One region of the Streptomyces sp. NPDC102278 genome, then DNA from elsewhere that is predicted to be linked to it. Evidence: riboswitches for the same ligand, from Rfam matches in the RefSeq annotation. Region 1 holds a riboswitch; each other region holds the start of a gene.

What was found. A riboswitch is a leader RNA that binds a small molecule or an ion and turns the genes downstream of it on or off. The one in region 1 is predicted to bind cyclic di-AMP.
Positions count from the first base shown of each region.
Region 2: it holds a riboswitch for cyclic di-AMP, as region 1 does, so the genes downstream of both, ACIRO3_RS21250 (transglycosylase family protein) here and ACIRO3_RS13675 (LysM peptidoglycan-binding domain-containing M23 family metallopeptidase) in region 1, are expected to answer to the same signal.
Region 3: it holds a riboswitch for cyclic di-AMP, as region 1 does, so the genes downstream of both, ACIRO3_RS29360 (M23 family metallopeptidase) here and ACIRO3_RS13675 (LysM peptidoglycan-binding domain-containing M23 family metallopeptidase) in region 1, are expected to answer to the same signal.

Region 1 is NZ_JBIWLV010000004.1:308,754-316,497, reverse strand. Features, by position in the region: gene ACIRO3_RS13680 (SGNH/GDSL hydrolase family protein) at 1-563, opposite strand, end outside; gene ACIRO3_RS13675 (LysM peptidoglycan-binding domain-containing M23 family metallopeptidase) at 725-1,753, opposite strand; cyclic di-AMP (ydaO/yuaA leader) riboswitch at 1,758-1,944, opposite strand; gene ACIRO3_RS13670 (tyrosine-protein phosphatase) at 2,256-3,071, shown strand; gene ACIRO3_RS13665 (aspartate aminotransferase family protein) at 3,119-4,534, opposite strand; gene hpnH (adenosyl-hopene transferase HpnH) at 4,531-5,562, opposite strand; gene ACIRO3_RS13655 (1-hydroxy-2-methyl-2-butenyl 4-diphosphate reductase) at 5,568-6,236, opposite strand; gene shc (squalene--hopene cyclase) at 6,233-7,744, opposite strand, start outside.
Region 2 is NZ_JBIWLV010000008.1:261,313-269,056, forward strand. Features, by position in the region: gene ACIRO3_RS21240 (cytochrome P450) at 1-709, shown strand, start outside; gene ACIRO3_RS21245 (transglycosylase family protein) at 824-1,834, shown strand; cyclic di-AMP (ydaO/yuaA leader) riboswitch at 2,112-2,282, shown strand; gene ACIRO3_RS21250 (transglycosylase family protein) at 2,286-3,005, shown strand; gene eno (phosphopyruvate hydratase) at 3,280-4,575, shown strand; gene ACIRO3_RS21260 (septum formation initiator family protein) at 4,680-5,168, shown strand; gene ACIRO3_RS21265 (DUF501 domain-containing protein) at 5,226-5,765, shown strand; gene ACIRO3_RS21270 (exopolyphosphatase) at 5,762-6,739, shown strand; gene ACIRO3_RS21275 (NAD(P)/FAD-dependent oxidoreductase) at 7,234-7,744, shown strand, end outside.
Region 3 is NZ_JBIWLV010000015.1:130,568-138,311, reverse strand. Features, by position in the region: gene ACIRO3_RS29370 (HPr family phosphocarrier protein) at 88-369, shown strand; gene ACIRO3_RS29365 (GntR family transcriptional regulator) at 709-1,374, opposite strand; gene ACIRO3_RS29360 (M23 family metallopeptidase) at 1,530-2,330, opposite strand; cyclic di-AMP (ydaO/yuaA leader) riboswitch at 2,343-2,502, opposite strand; gene ACIRO3_RS29355 (pitrilysin family protein) at 2,686-4,053, opposite strand; gene ACIRO3_RS29350 (pitrilysin family protein) at 4,074-5,426, opposite strand; gene ACIRO3_RS29345 (DNA topoisomerase (ATP-hydrolyzing) subunit A) at 5,675-7,744, shown strand, end outside.

The sequences.
Region 1 (7,744 bases):
TGGCCCTCGGGCGAGAGGTGCAGCCGGTCGCCGTCCCAGGCCCGGCGGTCCTGTACGGACTTCAGGGACCAGAGGTCGAGGACCGGGCAGTCGTACTTGTCGGCCACGGCCCGCACGTGCGCGTTGTACGTGGCGATCTTGCCCCGCATGTAGCGCAGGACCGGAACGCTCCGGGTGTCGAACCCGGTCGTGATCATGACCTGTCCGACGGAGCCGACGAGGTCGGCCACGGCCGCCTCGAAGCGTTCCGCCGTGGCGTCCGGGTCGCTGCCCGGCCGGATGATGTCGTTGCCGCCCGCACAGAAGGTGACCAGGTCCGGCGCGAGGGCCTTGGCCCTGGGTACCTGGTCGGCCACGATCTGGTCGAGGAGCTTTCCGCGCACGGCCAGGTTGGCGTACCGGAAATCGTGTTCTTCGCGCCGATCGGCCAGGAGGACGGCCAGCCGGTCCGCCCAGCCGAGGAACGAATCCCCGGGTCCCGGATCCCCCACGCCCTCGGTGAAGCTGTCCCCGATCGCCGCGTACGAGCCGATGGTCTTGAGTGTCGTCTTCGTCGCTGCCACAGTTCGACATCCTTCACCCCCGCGGCCGACCTACGCCAACGTAATGAGGGGTTGACGGACCGTGATCTATCCCACCCTGCATACGAGGAATAAGAATCGCGTGAGGCCGGGGCCCCGTCGGTCCCGGCCTCACGCGTGTCGGTGCTCCTGCGGGTCGTGCGTCAGATGCTGACGCCCTTCGAGCGCAGGTAGGCCAGCGGGTCGACGTCGGAGCCGTAGGACGGGCCGGTGCGGATCTCGAAGTGGAGGTGCGGGCCGGAGGAGTTGCCGGTGGAACCGGAGAGCCCGATCCGCTGTCCGGGCGTGACGCTCTGGCCGGTCGAGACGGACAGCGAGGACATGTGGCCGTACTGCGAGTACTTGCCGTCCGCGTGCCGGATCACGACCTCGTTGCCGTACGCGCCGCCCCATCCGGCGGAGACGACGGTGCCGGCGCCGACGGCCTTGACGGTGGTGCCGGAGCTCGCGATGAAGTCGACGCCGGTGTGGTAACCGGAGGACCACATGGCGCCGGAGGCGCGGTACTGGGTGGAGACCCCGCCGCCGACCGGGGCCACGAAGCCGGTGCCCGTGCCGGCGTCCGCGGAGGTGTCGCCGCCCTGGCCGCCGGAGGTAGCGGGCCGCTCGGCGGGGGTCTGGTCACCGGAGCCGGCGTCGGAGTCGGCCTGAGTCGCGCCGGAGGACCGGTCGGTCGACCGCGGAGCGGGGGCCGCGTCCTTCTTCTCGGAGCGCGGCTGCGACGCCGACGGGCGGGCCGGGGCGGGGGCGGACTCGGCGGCGGGGGCCGCCGCGCCGAGGGTCAGCTTCAGACCGGGGTGGATCAGCGAGGGGTCGGAGCCGACGGCCTGCTGGTTGTCGGCGTACAGCCGCTCCCAGCCGCCGGAGAGGTGACGGTCGGCGGCGATCTTCGAGAGGTAGTCGCCCGACACGACGGTGTAGACGGTCGGCGCGGCCTTCGCGGCGACGGGTGCGGCCTGGAAGGACGCCGGGGCCTGCGGGGCCGACTCCGGCGCGGCGGCCGGGGCCGACACGGGCGCGGTGGCCGGGGCCGCGGCGGGAGCGCCGGCCGCGTGGGCGCCGGCGGCCCCGATCAGCGGCAGGGCGAGAGCCGCGCCGCCGGTTCCCGCGACGGCGAACCCGCGGGACAGCGAACGGGACTTGGGACGGCGGTGCTTACCCTTTGCAGGCATGGCGAATTCCTCTCCGACGCCTGCGAGGTGAGCTGTCGGGTTCGGACTGGAGATGTCCGGCCGCGCGGCGGCGTCGGTGACGACGGCCGAAGTGCGGCTTCACCCCTAGCCGTCCCGGAGACGAGGCCCGGAACGGCGGCTTACCTGGTTCCCCCGCTCCTGCCGCGCGCGTGAATAGTCGGGTGGGGTTCCCGGGCGGCGGCAGGATTAGGCGGTCCACCCGGATCGATCGCGAAGGTAATCGAGTCCTGCCGCGCACAACAAGCCACGAATTCCCTGACGGAATCCCAGACATGGGGGGCCGGCGAAATTCCCGTCACCCTCTGTCCATTCCGGACCAGCAACAACCCTCGCCACATGGCAATTCGAGTTTCGCGATCAGGCACGCACGGTCACCGTATGATCTGGCTCACGGAGCCTGGCGCGATCTCGCCTCCGCTTATGGCAAGTTGTTGCCAAGTAGTGTATTTCGGACACCTCACGACGACGCGGAGGAACCCCCGTGACGCAGCAGATACCCCGCACCTCGCCCGCGACGCCCGAACTGTCCGGAGTGCGCAACTTCCGTGACGTGGGCGGGCTGACGACCACCGATGGACGCAGGGTCAGGTCGGGACGACTCTTCCGAAGCGGACATCTCGCACATGCCACCGAAACCGATGCACAGTTCCTCGTATCGCTCGGGCTGCACACCGTTTTCGACTTCCGCAACGACGCCGATCACGCGCTGGAGGGGCAGGACGTGGAGCTGCCCGGCGTCCTGAACGTGAACATCCCGCTCTCGGACCCCGCCGACGGCCGGGAGTTCTGGACGATGGTCCGCGACGGCGACCTCGCCCGGCTGCGTGCCGTACTGGGTGACGGGAAGGCCGCGGCCCGGATGGAGAACTCCTACCGCGGCATCATCCGCAACCGGACCGTCGAACACGGGCGGGTCGTCCGCGCCCTCGCCGAGGAGAGCCTCCCGGCCCTGATGCACTGCGCGGCGGGCAAGGACCGGGCCGGCCTGTCGATCGCCGTCACCCTGCTCGCGCTGGGGGTGGAGCGCGAGGTGATCGTGGCGGACTACCTGGAGTCGAACGCCCCGCACAACCGCTATCGGGTCCGCCGCGGCAGCGACGCCCCGGAGGCCCGCTCGCCCGAGGTCATGGCCCTGCTCGCCCCGCTCTTCGACGCCCGCGCCGAGTACCTGGTCGCCGCGTTCGAGGTCATCGACGAGACCTGGGGCGGGGTGGACGGCTATCTGACGGAGGGTCTCGGGCTGACGCCCGAGACCCTCGACCGGCTGCGGGAACGGCTCCTGGAAGCGCGGGCCTGAGTCCGTCCGCGCCGGACACCGCCGGACACGCCGGGTGGAAGGGGCCGTCAGCGGTTGCCGACGGCCTGCTTCACCAGCGTCCTGCCGAACTCCCACATCAGGCCGCCCCCGCCGTGCGCCTCGTCCATGACCGCGCGGAAGGCGACGACGAACCGGTCGACGTCCCGCTCGTCCACGACCAGCGGCGGAATGAGCTTGATGACCTCCAGGTGGTCTCCGGAGACCTGGGTGAGGATCCGGTGCTTCTGGAGCAACGGCACCACGACCATCTGCGCGAAGAGCCCCTTGCGGGCCGCCTGGAGCATGGTCCAGCGGCTGCGCAGCCCCAGCGAGGACGGTCGGCCGAACTCGATGCCGATCATCAGGCCGCGGCCGCGCACCTCGTGCAGCAGCTCGTACTCGTCCACCAGCGCGGCGAGCCGCCCGCGCAGCAGGTCGCCCATCGACCGGGCACGGGCAACCAGCGCCTCGTCGTCCATGACGGAGAGCACCGCCAGCCCGGCCGCCATCGCCTGTGCGTTGGATCCGAAGCTGGCGGAGTGCACCAGGACCCGGTCCATGGACGAGTAGACCTTTTTGAAGATCCAGTCCTTGCCCAGGGTGGCTCCGACGGGCACGTAGCCCCCGGAGAGGGCCTTGGCCACGCACACCAGATCCGGTTCCACGCCGGTTTCGTGCTGGTAGGCGTAGAAGTCACCGGTACGTCCGAGGCCGGTCTGCACCTCGTCCGCGATCAGCAGTGCCTTGTGCCGGTGCAGGAGTTCCTGCGCGGCGAGCAGGAACCCGGGCGGGGCGGCCTGCACGCCCTTGCCCTGGATCGGCTCGACGACGAGGGCGGCCACGTCGCCCCGGCGCAGTTCGCGCTCCAGGGCGGCGAGGTCTCCCAGCGCGATCTTCGTGTCGGGCAGCAGCGGGGCGAAGCCGTCCCGGAAGCCGTCCTCCCCGTTGACCGAGAGCGAGCCGGTGGTGAGCCCGTGGAAGGCGTGGTCGCAGTAGAGGACCCTGGGGCGCCCGGTGGCGTACCGGGCGAACTTCAGGGCGGTCTCCACCGCCTCGGTGCCGCTGTTGCCGAAGAAGACCCGGTCCAGGTGCGGACTGTACGACAGCAGCTTCTCCGCCAGCAGCCCGGGCAGCGGCTGGCAGTCGAAGCGGGTGAGGTCGGCGAGCTGCGCGTCCAGCACGTCGTGCAGGGCGCGACGGACCACGGGGTGGTGGCGGCCCAGGCCCATCACGCCGAACCCGGCCAGCATGTCCAGGTAGTCGTTGCCCTCGGCGTCGAAGAAGTGGGCTCCCTCGGCCCGCTCGTAGACCTTGTCGAAACCGATGGTGCGCAGCATCCGGGGCAGCTGGTGGTTGAGGTGGCGGCTGTGCAGTTCGTACCGTTCGCCCCCGCGTTCGGCCAGCAGGGCGCCGAGGTCGAAGCCCTCGCCCCGGTCGCCCTCCCCCGCGTGGCCGGCGCTCATGCCGACGTGCCCCGGTTGCCGCCGATGGTCTCCCGGGCCGCCCGCAGGGATTCCTTGAGCGAGCCCATGGTGGCGAGGACCGCGGTGGGTTCGTAGCCGCAGTGCGCCATGCAGTTCGCGCAGCGCGGGTCCTTGCCCCGGCCGTACTTGCTCCAGTCGGTGTCCTCGATCAGTTCCCGGTAGGTGGGGACGTATCCGTCGCTCATCAGATAGCAGGGGCGCTGCCAGCCGAAGAGGGAGTAATTCGGAATGGCCCACGCGGTGCAGGGGAAATCGGCCTTGCCTTCCAGGAAGTCCAGGAAGAGCGGTGAGTGGTTGAGCCTCCAGCGGCGCCGGTTGCCGCCCGCGAAGGCCTTCTTGAAGAGTTCGCGGGTCTGTTCCACTCCGAGGAAGTGTTCCTGGTCCGGCGCCTTTTCGTAGGCGTAGGCGGGCGAGATCATCATCTCGTCCACCTCCAGCTCGTCATTGAGGTAGTTCAGTACCTCGATGATGGTCTGCGGGGTGTCGGTGTTGAAGAAGGTGGAGTTCGTGGTGACCCGGAATCCCTGCTTCTTGGCCTCCTTGATGGCCGCCACGGCCTCGTCGAAGACGCCTTCCTTGGCCACCGACTCGTCGTGCCGTTCGCGCAGGCCGTCGATGTGCACGGCGAACGCGAAGTACGGGGACGGGGTGAACTTCTCCAACTTCTTGCGGAGAAGCATCGCGTTGGTGCAGAGGAAGACGTACTTCCGTTTCGCCACCAATTGACGGACGATCTCGTCGATCTGCGGGTGCATCAAGGGCTCGCCACCCGCGATGGAGACCATGGGCGCCCCGGACTCCAGGACGGCGCCGACCGCTTGGGCGACCGGCATGCGCTGCTTGAGGACGCCCGCCGGGTGCTGGATCTTCCCGCACCCCTCGCAGGCCAGATTGCAGGCGTAGAGCGGCTCCAGCTCGACGATCAGCGGGAACTTCTCGACCTTGCGGAGCTTCTGTTCGAGAAGATAGGTCCCGACCCTGATGGACTGTCGCAACGGCATGGCCATCTGGCTCACCTCCTGGGGAGCGGCAAAGAACGGTGCCAGTCATGAAACGCGGGCAGTAGGGCGCGCAACACACGGAAAGCCGATATTCCTCCGCGTACCGTGCCGATACGAACGAGCTCGTGCTCCGGAGCGTCCACGATCACCCGGACGGCCGCAACCGGGCGGTCGGCGCCCGGTGCGGCGCTCGGGCCGCGGGCGGCGGTCCACAGGGTGGCCGCCGATTCCATGTCGACCGCGACGGCGCCGGTGGCGCGCAGGTGCGCGCGCTCCTGGCCGCGGACCACGTGGTCGGATCCGGTCAACGCGCCGAGGTGCACGGTCCGGCCGGGTACGGCCCGGGCCAGTGCCTCGGCGAGCAGGGCGGTCCCGTCGCAGGCGACGGTGCCTCGGGGGTCCCGGGTCTCCTCGGCGACGACGAGGTCACCCGGGTTCATGCCGGGCACGAGCCCGGCGCAGAAGCCGGTGGCGAGCACGGCGGCCCGCTCCATCCCCGGGCCGCCGAGCGCCCGCCCGACGGCCGCGTCGGCGGCCCGCGGGCCCATGCCGGTCCGCAGGACGGTGTACGGGCCGGGTGAGCCCCGATCGCCTCCGCCGCACAGGGCCATCCGCTCGATGCGCAGGGCGCAGGCCACCAGCAGCGCCGGGGTGGCCCCGGGCGGTCGGGCCGCGGTCATCGGAGCTCCTGCGCGGGGGCTCCGGCACGGGCGGCCGGCCGGCCGTCGGGGCCGAAGGGTTCGCCGTACAGGTAGCGGCCGAGAGCGGTGAGCGGGAACACCTGCCGGTACAGGTGGTAGTTGATGGAGAAGTCCCACGGGAAGCCGGTGCCGGTGAAGTAGGGCTCGTCCCAGGAGCCGTCCTCCTCCTGGGTCCGGACCAGGTACGCGATGCCCCGCTCCACGGCCGCGCCGTCCCGCTCGCCGGCCGACAGCAGCGCCATCAGCGCCCAGGCGGTCTGCGAGGGGGTGGAGACGCCCTTCCCGGCCCAGGACGGGTCGTGGTAGGAGCGCTGGTCCTCGCCCCAGCCGCCGTCCTCGTTCTGCACGGTCTCCAGCCAGCCCACCGCGCGCCTGATCGCGGGGTGCGTGAGGGGCATGCCGGCGGCGGTCAGGGCGGGGACCACCGATCCGGTGCCGTACACGTAGTTGGTGCCCCAGCGGCCGAACCAGCCGCCCTCCGGCTCTTGTTCGGCCAGGAGCCAGGCGATGCCCCGGCGGGTCCGCGGCTCGGCGGACCTTCCCTCGACGGCGAGCATCTCCACGACGTGGGCGGTGACGTCGGCCGACGGGGGGTCGATGACCTCGCCGAAGTCACAGAAGGGCAGCTTGTTCGGGTACGGGCTGGTGTTGTCGGCGTCGAAGGCGCCCCACGCACCGTTGCGGGACTGCATGCCGAGCGTCCAGGCCACCCCGCGGGCGATGGCGCCCTCGACGCGCGCGGGTTCGGGATGGCGGATCCTGCGCAGGGCCAGGACCACCTCGGCCGTGTCGTCGATGTCGGGGTAGTTGTCGTTGTGGAACTCGAACGCCCAACCGCCGGGGGCGAGTCCGGGGCGTCGCACGGCCCAGTCACCGGTGCGGGTGATCTCCTCGCCGAGCATCCAGTCGGCCGCCTTGACGAGGGCCGGGTGGTCGGGCCGAAGGCCCGCGTCGGCGAGCGCGATGGCGGCGAGGCAGGTGTCCCAGACCGGTGACTGGCAGGCCTCGATCATCCTGGCGCCGTCCTCGCGCCAGACGGCGAACCGGTCGAGGGATTCCAGCCCGGCCCGCATCACCGGGTGCCGCAGGTCGTGGCCGAGCAGGTGCAGGGCGATGACGGAGTACACGGCGGGCGGCTGGATGCCGCCCCAACAGCCGTCGCTCTCCTGCCGGTCGAGGATCCACCGGCCTGCGGCGGCCATCGCCGCCTCGCGCAACCGGCGCGGTGCGAACCGCCGGTAGACGTGCAGGGCCTTGTCCATCCGCTGGAAGAGCCCGTCCCAACTCGCCAACGGGGCGGGCTTCACCGCGGGGAAGGGCGCCCGCGCGTCGGTGTGCAGTTCGTCCAGCGCGAACGGCGCCGGGCGCACCGGACGCAGTGCGGAGACCACGGTGAGCGGGACGATGGTCTGGCGGGCCCAGCAACCGAAGTCGTAGATGTTCAGCGGCATCCAGGACGGCAGGAAGACCAGCTCGGGCGGCAGTTC
Region 2 (7,744 bases), on a different contig from region 1:
CGGCGGCGGACCGCGCGGCGGGGTCGCCCGTTCCGTGAAGCGGATGCGGACCTATCTCGGGGAACTCATCCACCGCAAACGGGACGACCTGGGCAACGACCTGATCTCGGATCTGATCCGGGCCGGCGACCACGGTGATCACCTGACGGAGGCCGAGGCCACCGCGATGGCCTTCATCCTGCTCTTCGCCGGCTTCGAGACGACCGTGAACCTCATCGGCAACGGCGTCCACTCCCTCTTCATGAACCCGGAGCAGCGCGAGCGCCTCCAGGTCTCCCTCGCCGCCGGCGAACGCGGGCTGCTGGAGACCGGCGTCGAGGAGCTGTTGCGCTACGACGGACCGGTGGAACTGGCGACCTGGCGGTTCGCCACCGAACCGCTTGTGCTCGGCGGCCGGGACATCGCGGCCGGCGACCCGGTGCTGGTGGTCCTCGCGGCCGCGGACCGCGACCCCGCAAGGTTCGCAGAACCGGACACTCTGGACCTGTCCCGGAGTGACAATCAGCACCTCGGATACGGACACGGGATCCACTACTGCCTCGGTGCGCCGCTCGCGCGACTGGAGGGACAGACGGCGCTCGCGAGTTTGCTGATGCGTCTGCCGGATCTGGAACTCGCTGTTCCACCTGCGGACCTGCGCTGGCGGGGCGGACTCATCATGCGTGGCCTGCGCACCCTTCCGGTCCGCTTCACACCCCGAAACGATTGAGGCGCGATCGGGGCCGCCCTGACCGCGAGTCAGTTTCCGATCAAACTTGTTACTTGTATGCCAAGGCCGCTAGGTTCTGCCGTTACCCCGCCGTTATGCGAAAGGTACAGCCTCATGCGTTCCGGGAACGGCCGCCACAGACGCCCCAAGCAGATACCCGCACTCGTCGTCACCGCCGGAGTCGCCGGTTCCGCGCTGGCCCTGCCGCTGCTCGCGGCAACCAACGCGAGCGCCGCCGACGCCGGCACGTGGGACACGGTCGCCGAGTGCGAGAGCGGCGGATCCTGGAGCGCCAACTACGGCAGCGGCGCGTACGGGGGGCTCCAGTTCACCCAGGAGCAGTGGAACGAGGCCGGCGGGCTCGACTACGCGACGCGCCCCGACCTCGCCAGCCGCTCCCAGCAGATCGCCGTGGCCGAACAGGTGCTGGCCTCGCAGGGCCCCCAGGCGTGGCCGCTGTGCGCGTCCTCGGCCGGCCTGACGCGCCAGGGACCGTCGGCCGCGGTGGACCCGGGCCGGATCGAGGCCCCCGCGCCGGTCGCGCCCAGCCCCTCCCGCCCCGACTCCTCGGTGCCGAAGACCGGTTCCACGCCGGCCACCGACTTCGGGGTGCCGACGCCCACCGCGCCCACCCCGACGCTGCCCGGTCCGTCCGGCACGCCGTCGTTCACGCTGCCCGACGTGCCGCTGGGTCCCAACACCGGACTGCCCGTCATGCCGGACCCGGACCCGACCCTTCCCACCGGCCCGGCCAACCAGCCGCCCGTCGCCCCGACCACCCCGGGCGGCACGACCACCCCGACGGTCCCCTCGGACCCCGCCAAGGACCCGAACCCGGCCGACCCCTCCGCCACGCCCTCGGCACCGACGGGCACCCCGACCGACTCCGCGGCGGACGGCGGCGGCAAGCACCGCGGCCCGGCGGCGGACGAGACCCTCGGGGCCGTCCCCAACACCGCGCCGGAGCCCGTGTACACGGTGCAGGCGGGCGACAGCCTGACCGCCATCGCGGATGCCAAGGGGCTCAAGGGCGGCTGGACCACGCTCTACGAGGCCAACGAGCAGGTCATCGGAGGGGACGCGGACCTCATCAAGCCCGGACAGAACCTGGATCTAACCAAGTAATAGGGGCAGTTCGGGCACCCATTAAGATCCGAATGTCCGGTTTCGGCAAGTGAGACATGCGTCTCTTCCGCCCAACTGGCGTGTCTCGTATCGAAGCTGTCGCAAACCCCGCCCTCACCTGCGCAAACGCCCCGAAGCGGAACGCAAGTAGGGCCCTTTCCCCCCGATGTTGCTCGTTGAACATCGGGGGGAGACCTGTCTACCTTCTGAATCGCTCGTCACCGCGAGCCTCTTCGACCGCATCGCCGAATCCTGCCGGCGGACGGAGAGAACAGTCGTCGCGCAAGCGCCGAAGGCAGGAGCGGGGGAACCAAGGTAGGCGCCGGGACGGGCCGTCGGAAGACGGCCGCGAACCGGCTGGGGGTTAAGACGCACGCCAGTCGTGCGGCCGGGCAACTCACTCGCCCGAACCCGACAGCTCACCTCGTAGGCGTCGGTGAGGAGAAATTCCATGCTGCTTTCCGGCAAGGGCAAGCACCGTCGCGCCTCCAAGGCCGCCCGCATCGTCACGCTCGCCGGTGTCGCCGGTGTCGCCGTCGCGGCGCCCCTGATGGCCGCGGGCTCCGCGTCCGCCGCCACCGCTTCCGAGTGGGACAAGGTCGCCTCCTGCGAGTCCGGTGGCAACTGGTCCATCAACACGGGCAACGGCTACTACGGTGGCCTGCAGTTCTCGTCCGGCACCTGGGCCGCCTACGGCGGCAAGGCGTACGCCTCGCAGGCCAACCAGGCCTCCAAGTCGCAGCAGATAGCCATCGCCGAGAAGGTCCTCAAGGGCCAGGGCAAGGGCGCCTGGCCGTCCTGTGGCGTGGGCCTGTCCAACTCCTCGTACAGCGGCGGCGGCTCGGCCGAGACCCCCAAGCCGAAGAAGCAGCAGGCCGCTCCCAAGAAGCAGCAGGCCGCGCCGAAGACGGAGACCAAGCGCTCCGAGGGCTCCACCACCACGCGCTCCGAGCGTTCCACGGCCACCCCGGCCCCGCAGAAGGCCCCGAAGACCACCGCCGCCCCGAAGATCGGCAACGGCTCGTACGAGGTCAAGGCGGGCGACACCCTGGGCACCATCGCCGACGCGAACGGCGTCAAGGGCGGTTGGCAGAAGCTGCACGAGCTGAACAAGGACATCGTCCCGGACGCCGACCTGATCTACCCCGGGCAGAAGCTGAACCTCAGCTGAACCCCCCGATGACACCGCGTCAGTCCTGACGCATCCCTGCCCGGCGCGTACCCCTCCACGCGCCGGGCGGTGGCGTGTCCGGGCCCGGTCGGGCCCCGAACCCGCCAAGGATCAAGGGTCGTATGTCCTGGAAGAAAGGTATTCGGGCCCTTTTTCGTCCCAGGACCCGGGCGGTCGGCCGGCCGAGTGGCCGGAGCCGGTTAGGCTCTAGTCGGCAAGGCCATCCCACGGCCTGACCCGCCACCGCACACCCAGCGTCACATCCCAGAAGGAGATGCTCGTGCCGTCCATCGACGTCGTCGTAGCCCGGGAAATCCTGGACTCCCGAGGCAACCCCACGGTCGAGGTCGAGGTTGGCCTCGACGATGGCAGCACCGGTCGTGCTGCAGTCCCGTCCGGCGCCTCCACCGGTGCATTCGAGGCCATCGAGCTCCGTGACGGTGACCCCAACCGTTACTTCGGCAAGGGTGTCGAGAAGGCCGTCCTCGCCGTCATCGAGCAGATCGGCCCGGAGCTCGTCGGCTACGACGCCACCGAGCAGCGCCTGATCGACCAGGCCATGTTCGACCTGGACGCCACCGACAACAAGGGCTCCCTCGGCGCCAACGCCATCCTCGGCGTGTCCCTCGCCGTCGCGCACGCCGCGTCCGAGGCCTCGGACCTCCCGCTCTTCCGCTACCTCGGCGGCCCGAACGCGCACCTGCTGCCCGTTCCGATGATGAACATCCTCAACGGTGGGTCGCACGCCGACTCCAACGTGGACATCCAGGAGTTCATGATCGCCCCGATCGGCGCGGAGTCCTTCTCCGAGGCGCTGCGCTGGGGTGCCGAGGTCTACCACACCCTCAAGAAGGTCCTGCACACCAAGGGCCTCTCCACCGGCCTGGGCGACGAGGGCGGCTTCGCCCCGAACCTGGAGTCGAACCGCGCCGCGCTGGACCTCATCGTCGAGGCCATCAAGCAGGCCGGCTACGTCCCCGGCAAGGACATCGCGCTCGCGCTCGACGTCGCCGCGTCCGAGTTCTACAAGGACGGCAAGTACGAGTTCGAGGGCCAGTCCCGCTCGGCCGCCGAGATGACCGAGTACTACGAGGAGCTCGTCTCCGCGTACCCGATGGTCTCCATCGAGGACCCGCTGTACGAGGACGACTGGGCCGGCTGGAAGACCCTCACCGACAAGCTGGGCTCCAAGGTCCAGATCGTCGGCGACGACCTCTTCGTCACCAACCCCGAGCGCCTGGCCCGCGGCATCGAGGAGGGCTCCGCGAACGCCCTTCTCGTCAAGGTCAACCAGATCGGTTCGCTGACCGAGACCCTCGACGCCGTCGAGATGGCCCAGCGCAACGGCTTCAAGTGCATGATGTCGCACCGCTCCGGCGAGACCGAGGACGTCACCATCGCCGACCTCGCCGTCGCCGTGAACTGCGGCCAGATCAAGACCGGTGCCCCGGCCCGCTCGGACCGCGTCGCCAAGTACAACCAGCTGCTGCGCATCGAGGAGATCCTCGACGACGCCGCGGTGTACGCGGGTCGCTCCGCCTTCCCGCGGTTTCGCCCCGCGAACCAGTAGGAACGGCGAGGGCTAATCACGCCCCGGCCTCCGTACGTCCCCGCACTCGGTCCCGTACCGTGTGCGGGGACGTATTGCGTAGCGCACTCAGGGGAGGCGGGACCATGGCCGGGAACCGGGATCGGTTCTCCACCTTCTCGACCGCGACCAGACTCAAGGCACTCGGCGAACGGACCGCGGCGCACGTCTACCGCTCCCAGTCGCGCCGCCAGGTCCGCCGCAGCCGGCTCACCGGCCGGGCCGCGCTCCTGGTGCTCGTGCTCTGTACCCTGGTCGTCGCCCTCGCGTATCCCATGCGCCAGTACGTGTCCCAGCGCTCCGAGATCGCGCAGCAACAGCGGGACGCCACCGACGCGCGCGAACGGCTGGAGAAGCTCCGCGACGAGAAGGCCCGTTGGCAGGACCCCGCCTACGCGGAACAGCAGGCGCGCAAGCACCTGCACTTCCTGCGCCCGGGGGAGATCGGCTACATCATGAACGACCCCGGCACCGAGGCGAAGGAAGACCGCCGCACCGGGCAGGCCAGCTCCGACCGGCCCTGGTACTCGAACGTCTGGGACGGCGTCGACAAGGCCGACCGCCCCGGCGACTGACCCGACACGCCACGCCCGCGACACACCCGCACACGAACGAAGAGACTCATCCCAGGCATGCAGACGCCCCCGCCCCAGACCGACCGCACCGAGCCGACCGCCGCGGACATCGAGGCGTTCCAGCAGCAACTCGGCCGCCCGCCGCGCGGGCTGCGCGCCATCGCGCACCGTTGCCCCTGCGGGCAGCCGGACGTCGTCGAGACCGCGCCCCGCCTCCCCGACGGCACCCCCTTCCCGACGCTGTTCTACCTGACCTGCCCGCGCGCCGCCGGTGCCATCGGCACGCTGGAGGCCAACGGCGTGATGAAGGAGATGCAGGCCCGGCTCGCCGAGGACCCGGAGCTGGCCGCCGCCTACCGGGCCGCGCACGAGGACTACATCACCCGCCGCGACGCCATCGAGGTGCTCCAGGGCTTCCCGAGTGCCGGCGGCATGCCGGACCGGGTCAAGTGCCTGCACGTACTGGTGGGCCACTCGTTGGCCGCCGGCCCCGGCGTCAACCCCTTCGGCGACGAGGCCCTGGCGATGCTGCCCGAGTGGTGGGCCAAGGGCCCCTGCGTCACCCCGTGCGGGGAGAAGAAGGACGCGGACGCGTGAGCTCCACACGGGTCGCGGGCATCGACTGCGGGACGAACTCCATCCGCCTCCTCGTCGCGGACTGCGACCCGGCCACGGGCGGGTTCGTCGAGCTGGACCGCCGGATGACGATCGTCCGGCTGGGCCAGGGCGTGGACAAGACCGGCCGGCTGGCCCCGGAGGCGCTGGAGCGCACCTTCGCCGCGTGCCGCGAGTACGCCGCGGTCATCAAGGAACTCGGCGCCGAGCGGGTCCGTTTCGTGGCCACCTCGGCCTCGCGGGACGCCGAGAACCGGGACGAGTTCGTCCGGGGCGTCCTGGACATCCTGGGCGTGGAACCCGAGGTGATCACCGGCGACCAGGAGGCCGAGTTCTCCTTCACCGGCGCCACCAAGGAACTCGCGGGCCGCACCGACATGGAGCGGCCGTTCCTGGTCGTCGACATCGGCGGCGGCTCCACCGAGTTCGTCGTGGGCTCCGAGCACGTCCGGGCGGCCCGCTCGGTGGACGTCGGCTGCGTGCGGATGACGGAACGCCACCTGGTGGTGGACGGGACCGTCACCGACCCGCCGACCGAGCGGCAGATCGCCGCCATACGGTCCGACATCGAGGCGGCCCTGGACCTGGCCGCCGAGACCGTGCCGCTGACCGAGGCCCGCACCCTGGTCGGCCTGGCCGGCTCGGTGACCACCGTCGCCGCGATCGCGCTGGGGCTGGCGGAGTACGACTCGGCCGCCATCCACCACTCCCGGATCCCCTACGAGACGGTGCGCGAGATCAGCGAGCGGATGCTGACGGCCACGCACGCCGAACGCGCCGCGATCCCGGTCATGCACCCGGGCCGGGTCGACGTGATCGGCGCCGGCGCCCTGGTCCTGCTGGCGATCATGGAGCGGGTCGGGGCCGCGGAGGTCGTGGTCTCCGAACACGACATCCTCGACGGCATCGCGATCAAGACGGCGGAAGAGGTCGAGGCCGACATGCACCGGTCCTGACCCGTGAATCGTTCGAAGGCGGCGCCCCGGTCGGTCGACCGGAGCGCCGCCTTCGTCGTCGGAAGCCCGCCGCGACCCCGCCAACGGGTTGCTCCATCCGGCCGAGGCCCTTCGAAAGGCAGCTTCGGGGGTCGGAAGTCCCTCCCTCCCCACCAAGTTCGTGAAGTTCTTCACAAGGAAAAAAGGTCGGTGGGGTCACGGTGGGGGTCGTTCGGGGCGTTCCGGGGGTCCACGGGCCCGTTTCATACGAGTGTTCGTGCGAATCGCGGACGACGGCGAGGGGTGTCGGTAGGTACCCACGAACCCGGTGGTCCACTCCGCTTGAAGGCCTTCAGGCCAGTTCAGGACTGGTGTACAACGTCTCCCGTTACACCGTGGTTCCCGTTTCCCGCCATGACCTGGGTCACGTGGGCGGCGCAGTGTAGCAGAGGGCGGGCAGCACCTTGTGAAGGGGCTCACGAGCACCACTCCTGAGGGTGCTGGATACTCGTTCCATGAGCACCACGGAGCGTCCCAGGATCCTCGTTGTAGGAGGTGGGTACGTAGGCCTGTACGCAGCCAAGCGCATCATGAAGAAGATGCGCTACGGCGAGGCGACCGTCACGGTCGTCGACCCGCGCTCGTACATGACCTACCAGCCCTTCCTCCCTGAAGTGGCCGCAGGCAGCATCTCGCCTCGGCACGTCGTCGTCCCGCTGCGACGCGTGCTGCCCAAGGCAGAGGTCCTCACCGGCCGGGTCACGACCATCGACCAGGACCGCAAGGTCGCCGTCGTCACGCCGCTGGTCGGCGAGGCGTACGAGCTGCCCTTCGACTACCTGGTGATCGCGCTCGGCGCCGTCTCCCGCACCTTCCCGATCCCCGGCCTCGCCGAACAGGGCATCGGCATGAAGGGCGTCGAGGAGGGCATCGGTCTGCGCAACCACGTGTTGGAGCAGCTCGACAAGGCCGAGTCCACGACGGACGAGAACGTCCGCCGCAAGGCCCTCACCTTCGTCTTCGTCG
Region 3 (7,744 bases), on a different contig from region 1:
GTGGATCCGGGTCGAAGGTCGGTCCGAGCATTCCGGGTGTCGTGAGAGACTGGTCTAGACAACCGCTAGCACCTGAAGGGCATCACCATGGCAGAGCGCCGCGTCAACGTCGGCTGGGCCGAGGGCCTGCACGCTCGTCCCGCCTCGATCTTCGTCCGCGCGACGACCGCTTCCGGCGTCCCGGTGACCATCGCGAAGGCCGGCGGCGACCCCGTCAACGCCGCTTCCATGCTGGCGGTTCTGGGCCTCGGTGCCCAGGGCGGCGAGGAGATCGTCCTCGCGTCCGAGGCCGAGGGCGCCGACGCCGCGCTGGACCGCCTCGCCAAGCTCGTCGCCGAGGGCCTCGACGAGCTCCCCGAGACGGTCTGACCCTTCGGGTCGTTCACACGTGGCGAAGCCGCGGCCCCCGACGCACCCGGGAGCCGCGGCTTCGTCGTTTCCGGCCCCGGGCCGGCGCGCCCGGCACGGCACGGCACGACCGGCGCGACACAGCACGACCGACACGACACGGCACGGCCAATGGCTCGCGGCGAATGCGGCACGCGGAATTCCGGGACGACGAATGGGGCGTCGCGCATTCCGTGGCGGAATCGACCCACGAAGACGACCCACCGAAATCGAGCGATGGAAATCGAGCGGCGGAAATCGAGCGACTGATTTCGGGGCACCCGGGCCCTCCGCATATCCGTCCTTTGTATACGGCTCCTGTTAATGCGGACCGCTCGCCATGTTTACGGCAGGTTGCGAAGTCCTCACGCGCCGCCGGTGCGCCCCGGCCGCGCGCTCGGTGTGCAGGGCCGTCAGGGACCGGGCCCGCTCGGCGTCGCCGCGCGCCACGGCGTCCACGATCGCGCCGTGCTCGGCCCAGGAGTCCACCGGGCGCGCCGGGGCCTCCACCGAGAACATCCAGGTGATCTTGTGGCGCGTCTGCGTCAGCAGGGCGATCAGGCCGGGACTCGCGGAGGCCTGGGACAACGTCTCGTGGAACCAGCCCCCCAGGGCCCGCAGATCCTCCCCCTGGCCCCTCCTGGCCCGCTCCTGGCCCAGCCTGACCAGGCCGCGCAGCACCTTCAGGTGCGCCTCGGTGCGACGGCGGGCGGCCCGCGCGGCGGCGAGGGGCTCCAGCAGGACGCGCAGTTCCAGGAGGTCCGCGGCCTCCTGCTCGGTCGGCTCGGCCACGCAGGCCCCGGCGTGCCGGCGGGTCGTTACGAAGCCCTCGGACTCCAGGGTGCGCAGGGCCTCGCGGACCGGGACGCGCGAAACGCCGTAACGACGGGCCAGCACCTCTTCGGTGAGGCGACCGCCGGGTCCGAAGACCCCGGAGATGATGTCGTCGCGGATTGCTGTGCATACCGCGTGCGCAGGAATTCGCAAGACCGGACCTCCGCTTGATTTCGTGACCGTGCCGCGACTCTATTGCAACACACGATAATTTCCGAGGACGGCCCTTGATGTGAAACATTTTCCCGCCAACGCGAAAGGCCCCGGCTCGATGAGCCGGGGCCTTCGACGAAGAGGTGCGGAGCGGGTCAGACGGTGACGCCGTGCGAGCGCAGGTACGCGAGCGGGTCGATGTCCGAACCGTACTGCGAGCCGGTGCGGGCCTCGAAGTGCAGGTGCGGGCCGCTGGAGTTGCCCGTGGAGCCCGACAGGCCGATCTGCTGGCCCGGGGTGACCTGCTGGCCGACGGAGACGTCCAGCGAGGACATGTGACCGTACTGGGTGTACGTGCCGTCGTTGTGCTTGATGACGACGTTGTTGCCGTACGCGCCGCCGTTGCCGGCCTCGACGACCGTGCCGGCGCCGACGGCGTGGACCGAGGTGCCGGACGCCGCGTGGAAGTCGATGCCCGTGTGGCTGCCGGAGGACCACATGCCGCCGCCCGCGTGGTACTGCGTGCTGACGTAGGAGCCGTCGACGGGAGCGACGAAGGTGTTGAGGCGCTTGCGCTCGGCCTCGCGGGCCGCACGCTCGGCGGCCTCGCGCTCGGCCTTCTCCTTGGCCTCGGCGAGGCGCTTGGACTCGGCGGCGCGCTGCTTGGCGTCGGCCTCGGCCTGGGCCTTCGCGGCGGTGATGTCGGCGGCGCGCTGCTGCGACTCGGCCTGGGTCTCGATCTCGCCCTGCAGGTCCTCGGCGACGACGACGGCGTTGAGGCCGGTGTCCTCCACCGTGGAGGCGGCGGGCTGGTCCGCGGCGAACGCGGGGCCGGCCAGCGTGCCCACGACGCCGGTGGTGGCGAGGGCGGCTATACCGGCGTAGCCGGCGGTCTTGCGGCTCAAACGGCTCGAACCACGGTGCTTACCGGCGACACGACTGCTGCCAAACGCCATGAAGAGGTTGATCCTTTCCTTCCTTCTCGCCTACCGGGTTAGCTGACGGGTTCGGAGCAGGAAGGTCTCCTACGGGCCCCCTCTTGCGAGGCGGTCCGATTCACCCCAGGGACACATGTGGGTCCCCGGCTCCCCAGGCTCGCGCCTGACGGGGACTCGGCGATCGCTGTCCGGTGCCGCGGGTGCGGCGGGCACAACTGACGAACAGCACGGCCGACGCTAGGCGGATCTTCAGTCAATCGCCAAACAGGTGCGCGCTTTTGTTACCTACGCCACACCACATACAAGCAACCTCACCACTAAATGGACAAAAGGGGCCCCGGCGACAAGTCGCCAGGGCCCCTTCGATTTCAGGTCAGTTGCCGACCACGGTCACATCGCCGATCCCCAGCGCCCGCACGGGCTCCGCGATCTGCGACGCGTCACCCACCAGGATCGTCACCAACCGGTCCACGGGGAAGGCGTTGACCACGGCCGACGTGGCCTCCACCGTGCCCGTCGCGGCGAGTTGGGCGTACAGCCGGGCCTGGTAGTCGTCCGGCAGCTCCTGCTCCACCTGGTCGGCCAGGGTGCCCGCGACCGAGGCGGCCGTCTCGAACTTCAGCGGGGCCACACCCACCAAGTTCTGTACCGCGACGTCCCGTTCGGCGTCGGTCAGACCCCCCTCGGCGAGGGTGCGCAGCACCGTCCAGAGATCGCCCAGCGCGGGGCCGGTGTTCGGGGTGTCCACCGAGCCGCTGATGGCCAGCATGGACGCGCCCTTGCCGTCGGCGGTGGAACGCAGCACCTGCCCGAAGGCGCGCACGCCGTAGGTGTACCCCTTCTCCTCGCGCAGCACCTTGTCCAGGCGGGAGGTGAGGGTGCCACCGAGGCAGTACGTGCCGAGCACCTGGGCCGCCCAGACGCGGTCGTGACGGTCCGCGCCGATCCGGCCGATGAGGAGCTGCGTCTGGACCGCTCCGGGGCGGTCCACGATCACCACGCGGCCCGTGTCGTCGGCCGTCACCGGCGGCACCGGCAGCGGATCGGCGGAATTGCCGGTCCAGGCGCCCAGGGTGTCCGCCAGCACGGCGTCCAGGTCGATCCCGGTCAGGTCGCCGACGACCACCGCGGTGGCGGTCGCGGGGCGTACGTGGGCCTCGTAGAAGGCGCGTACGGCACCGGAGTCGATGCGGGCGACCGTCTCCTCCGTGCCCTGGCGGGGCCGGGAGATCCGCAGGTCGGCCGGGAAGAGCTCCTTGGAGAGCTGCTTGGCGGCGCGGCGCTGCGGGTTGGCCGACTCGTGCGGGATCTCGTCGAGGCGGTTGCGCACCAGCCGGTCGACCTCGCTGTCGGCGAAGGCCGGTGCGCGCAGTGCCTCGGCGAGCAGGCCGAGGGCCTTCGCCAGGCGGGAGGCGGGAACCTCCAGCGAGACCCGCAGGCCCGGGTGGTCGGCGTGCGCGTCCAGGGTCGCGCCGCAGCGCTCCAGCTCCGCCGCGAACTCCTCGGCGGAGTGCTTGTCGGTGCCTTCGGACAGGGCGCGGGCCATGATCGTGGCCACCCCGTCCAGGCCCTCGGGCTCCGCGTCGAGCGGCGCGGCGAGGTTGATCTCGACGGCGATCACCTGCTGCCCCGGACGGTGGCAGCGCAGCAGGGTCAGGCCGTTGGAGAGCGTGCCGCGCTCGGGGGCCGGGAAGGCCCACGGCCTGGCCTCGCCGGCCTCCGGCCGGGGGTGGAAGCTCATCGTGACGGCTGCGGTGTCGCTCACTGCTCCGCCCCTTCGTTCTCGTCGGACTCGTCGTTCTCGTCGGACTCGTCGGTCGCCAGGGGCTCGTACACGAGCACCGCGCGGTTGTCCGGACGCAGTCGGGCGGCGGCCACGGCCTGCACCTCCTCGGCGGTGACGTCCAGGACGCGGCCGACGGCGGTCAGGGCGAGCTGCGGGTCGCCGAACAGCACCGCGAAGCGGCACAGTTCGTCGGCGCGGCCCGCGACCGTGCTCAGCCGGTCCAGCCACTCCCGCTCCAGCTGGGCCTGGGCGCGTTCCATCTCCTCGGCGGTGGGGCCCTCGGCGGCGAACCGCGCGAGTTCCTCGTCCACGGCCGCCTCGATGGCGGGCACCTCGACCCCGCTGGAGGTCTTGACGTCCAGCCAGCCGAGCGACGGCGCACCCGCCAGGCGCAGCATGCCGAATCCGGCGGCCACGGCGCTCTGGTCGCGGCGGACCAGGCGGTTGTGCAGCCGCGAGGACTCGCCGCCGCCGAGGACGGTCAGCGCCACGTCGGCGGCGTCGCACTCGCGGGTGCCGTCGTGCGGCAGCCGGTAGGCGGCCATCAACGCGCGGGCCGGGACCTCCTCGACGATCTCCTCGCGCAGCTGGCCGCCCATGACCTCGGGCAGCGAGCCGTCGCGCGGCGGCTGCTTGCCGTCGTGCGAGGGGATGGAGCCGAAGTACTTCTCGACCCAGGCGAGCGCCTGCTCGGGGTCGATGTCACCGACGACCGAGAGCACCGCGTTGTTGGGCGCGTAGTACGTGCGGAAGAAGTGGCGCGCGTCCTCCAGGGAGGCGGCGTCCAGGTCGGCCATGGAGCCGATCGGGGTGTGGTGGTACGGGTGGCCCTCGGGGTACGCGAGGGCGGTCAGCCGCTCGAACGCGGTCCCGTACGGCACGTTGTCGTACCGCTGGCGCCGCTCGTTCTTGACGACGTCGCGCTGGTTCTCCATGGACTCGTCGTCCAGGGCGGCCAACAGCGAGCCCATCCGGTCCGCCTCCAGCCAGAGGGCGAGCTCCAGCTGGTGGGCCGGCATCGTCTCGAAGTAGTTGGTGCGCTCGAAGCTGGTGGTGCCGTTCAGCGAACCGCCGGCGCCCTGGACGAGCTCGAAGTGCCCGTTGCCGGGTACGCTCGCGGACCCCTGGAACATCAGGTGCTCGAAGAGGTGAGCCAGACCGGTCCGGCCCTTGACTTCGTGGCGCGAGCCGACGTCGTACCAGAGGCAGACCGCGGCGACCGGGGTCAGGTGATCCTCGGAGAGCACCACGCGCAGGCCGTTGGCCAGCCGGTGCTCGGTCGCTGTCAGGCCGCCGGAGCCGGCCTGGGCTGTGGCCGTGTGACCCATGGGCATGTGGTCCCTTCGATCGCGATGCAGAGATTTCTGTCAGACCTGCCACTGTATGCAAGCGCGTCGACCACCGGAGAAGTTCCCGGGTTCACTCCTGGGTCGGAGTCGGCGTTGTCGGTGCCTCGGGACACAATGGTCCGCGTCACCACCGTCCGGAAGACCGACCCAGCCTTCCGGCCACAGCCCGTCAGTCCCCGTCAGACCCCGAGTACACCCCCCTTTCATGGTTAAGGAGCCGCGCAGCGATGGCCCGCCGCAGCACGAAGACCCCGCCGCCGGAGGATTTCGAGGAGAAGATCCTCGACATCGACGTCGTCGACGAAATGCAGGGCTCCTTCCTCGAGTACGCGTACTCGGTGATCTACTCCCGCGCCCTGCCCGACGCCCGTGACGGCATGAAGCCGGTGCACCGGCGCATCGTCTACCAGATGAACGAGATGGGCCTGCGCCCCGACCGCGGCTACGTGAAGTGCGCGCGCGTCGTCGGCGAGGTCATGGGCAAGCTGCACCCCCACGGTGACGCGTCGATCTACGACGCACTGGTGCGCATGGCCCAGCCCTTCTCCATGCGGCTGCCGCTGGTCGACGGCCACGGCAACTTCGGTTCGCTCGGCAACGACGATCCGCCGGCCGCGATGCGTTACACCGAGTCGAAGATGGCCGACGCCGCGTCACTGATGACGGACGGCATCGACGAGAACACCGTCGACTTCGCCGCGAACTACGACGGTCAGGAGCGCGAGCCGGCCGTCCTGCCGGCCGCGTACCCGAACCTGCTGGTCAACGGCGCCTCCGGGATCGCCGTCGGCATGGCCACCAACATGGCCCCGCACAACCTCGGCGAGGTCATCGCGGCCGCCCGCCACCTGATCCGGTACCCCGAGGCGGACCTGGAGGCGCTGATGCGCTTCGTGCCGGGTCCCGACCTGCCGACCGGCGGTCGCATCGTGGGCCTCGCCGGCATCAAGGACGCCTACGAGAACGGTCGAGGCACCTTCAAGATCCGCGCGACCGTGGCCGTGGAGGACGTGACCCCGCGCCGCAAGGGCCTGGTCGTCACCGAACTGCCCTTCACGGTCGGCCCCGAGAAGGTCATCGCGAAGATCAAGGACCTGGTCGGGTCCAAGAAGCTCCAGGGCATCGCGGACGTCAAGGACCTCACCGACCGTTCGCACGGCCTGCGCCTGGTCATCGAGATCAAGAACGGCTTCCACCCCGAGGCCGTCCTGGAGCAGCTCTACAAGCTGACGCCGATGGAGGAGTCCTTCGGCATCAACAACGTCGCGCTGGTCGACGGCCAGCCGCTGACGCTGGGCCTCAAGGAACTGCTGGAGGTCTACCTCGACCACCGCTTCGAGGTCGTCCGGCGGCGCAGCGAGTTCCGGCGGGGCAAGCGGCGCGACCGACTGCACCTGGTCGAGGGGCTCCTCGTGGCGCTCCTCGACATCGACGAGGTCATCCGCCTCATCCGGGACAGCGACAACTCCGCCCGGGCGAAGGAGCGCCTGATCGAGCGCTTCTCGCTCAGCGAGATCCAGACCCAGTACATCCTGGACACCCCGCTGCGCCGGCTCACCCGCTTCGACCGGATCGAGCTGGAGTCCGAGCGCGACCGGCTGGCCGGCGAGATCGACGAACTGACCGGCATCCTGGACTCCGACAACGAGCTGCGCAAGCTCGTCTCCTCGGAACTGGCGGCGGTGGCCAAGAAGTTCGGCACCGAACGCCGGACGGTGCTGCTGGAGTCGGCGGGCACGGCCATCGCGACGGTTCCGCTGGAGGTCGCCGACGACCCGTGCCGGGTCCTGCTGTCGTCCACGGGTCTGGTGGCCCGTACGGCGAACGCCGAGCCGCTGCCCGAGGAGGAGGGCGGGTCCCGTGCGAAGCACGACCTGATCATCTCGCAGGTGACCGCGACCGCCCGCGCCGACGTGGGCGTCGTCACCTCCTACGGTCGTCTGCTGAGGCTGTCGGTGATCGACCTGCCGCAGTTGCCGGACACCCACGCCGCACCGAACCTGGCGGGCGGCGCACCCGTCACGGAGTTCCTCACCGGGCTGGAGGCGGACGAGACGGTGGTCTGCCTGCTCTCGCTGGACGAGTCCTCCCAGGGCCTGGCCCTGGGCACGGAGCAGGGCGTGGTCAAGCGGGTCGTGCCGGACTATCCGGCGAACAAGGACGAGCTGGAGGTCATCACCCTCAAGGAGGGCGACCGGATCGTCGGAGCGGTCGAGTTGCGCACGGGCGAGGAGGACCTGGTCTTCATCACCGACGACGCCCAACTGTTGCGCTACCCGGCGTCCCAGGTCCGTCCG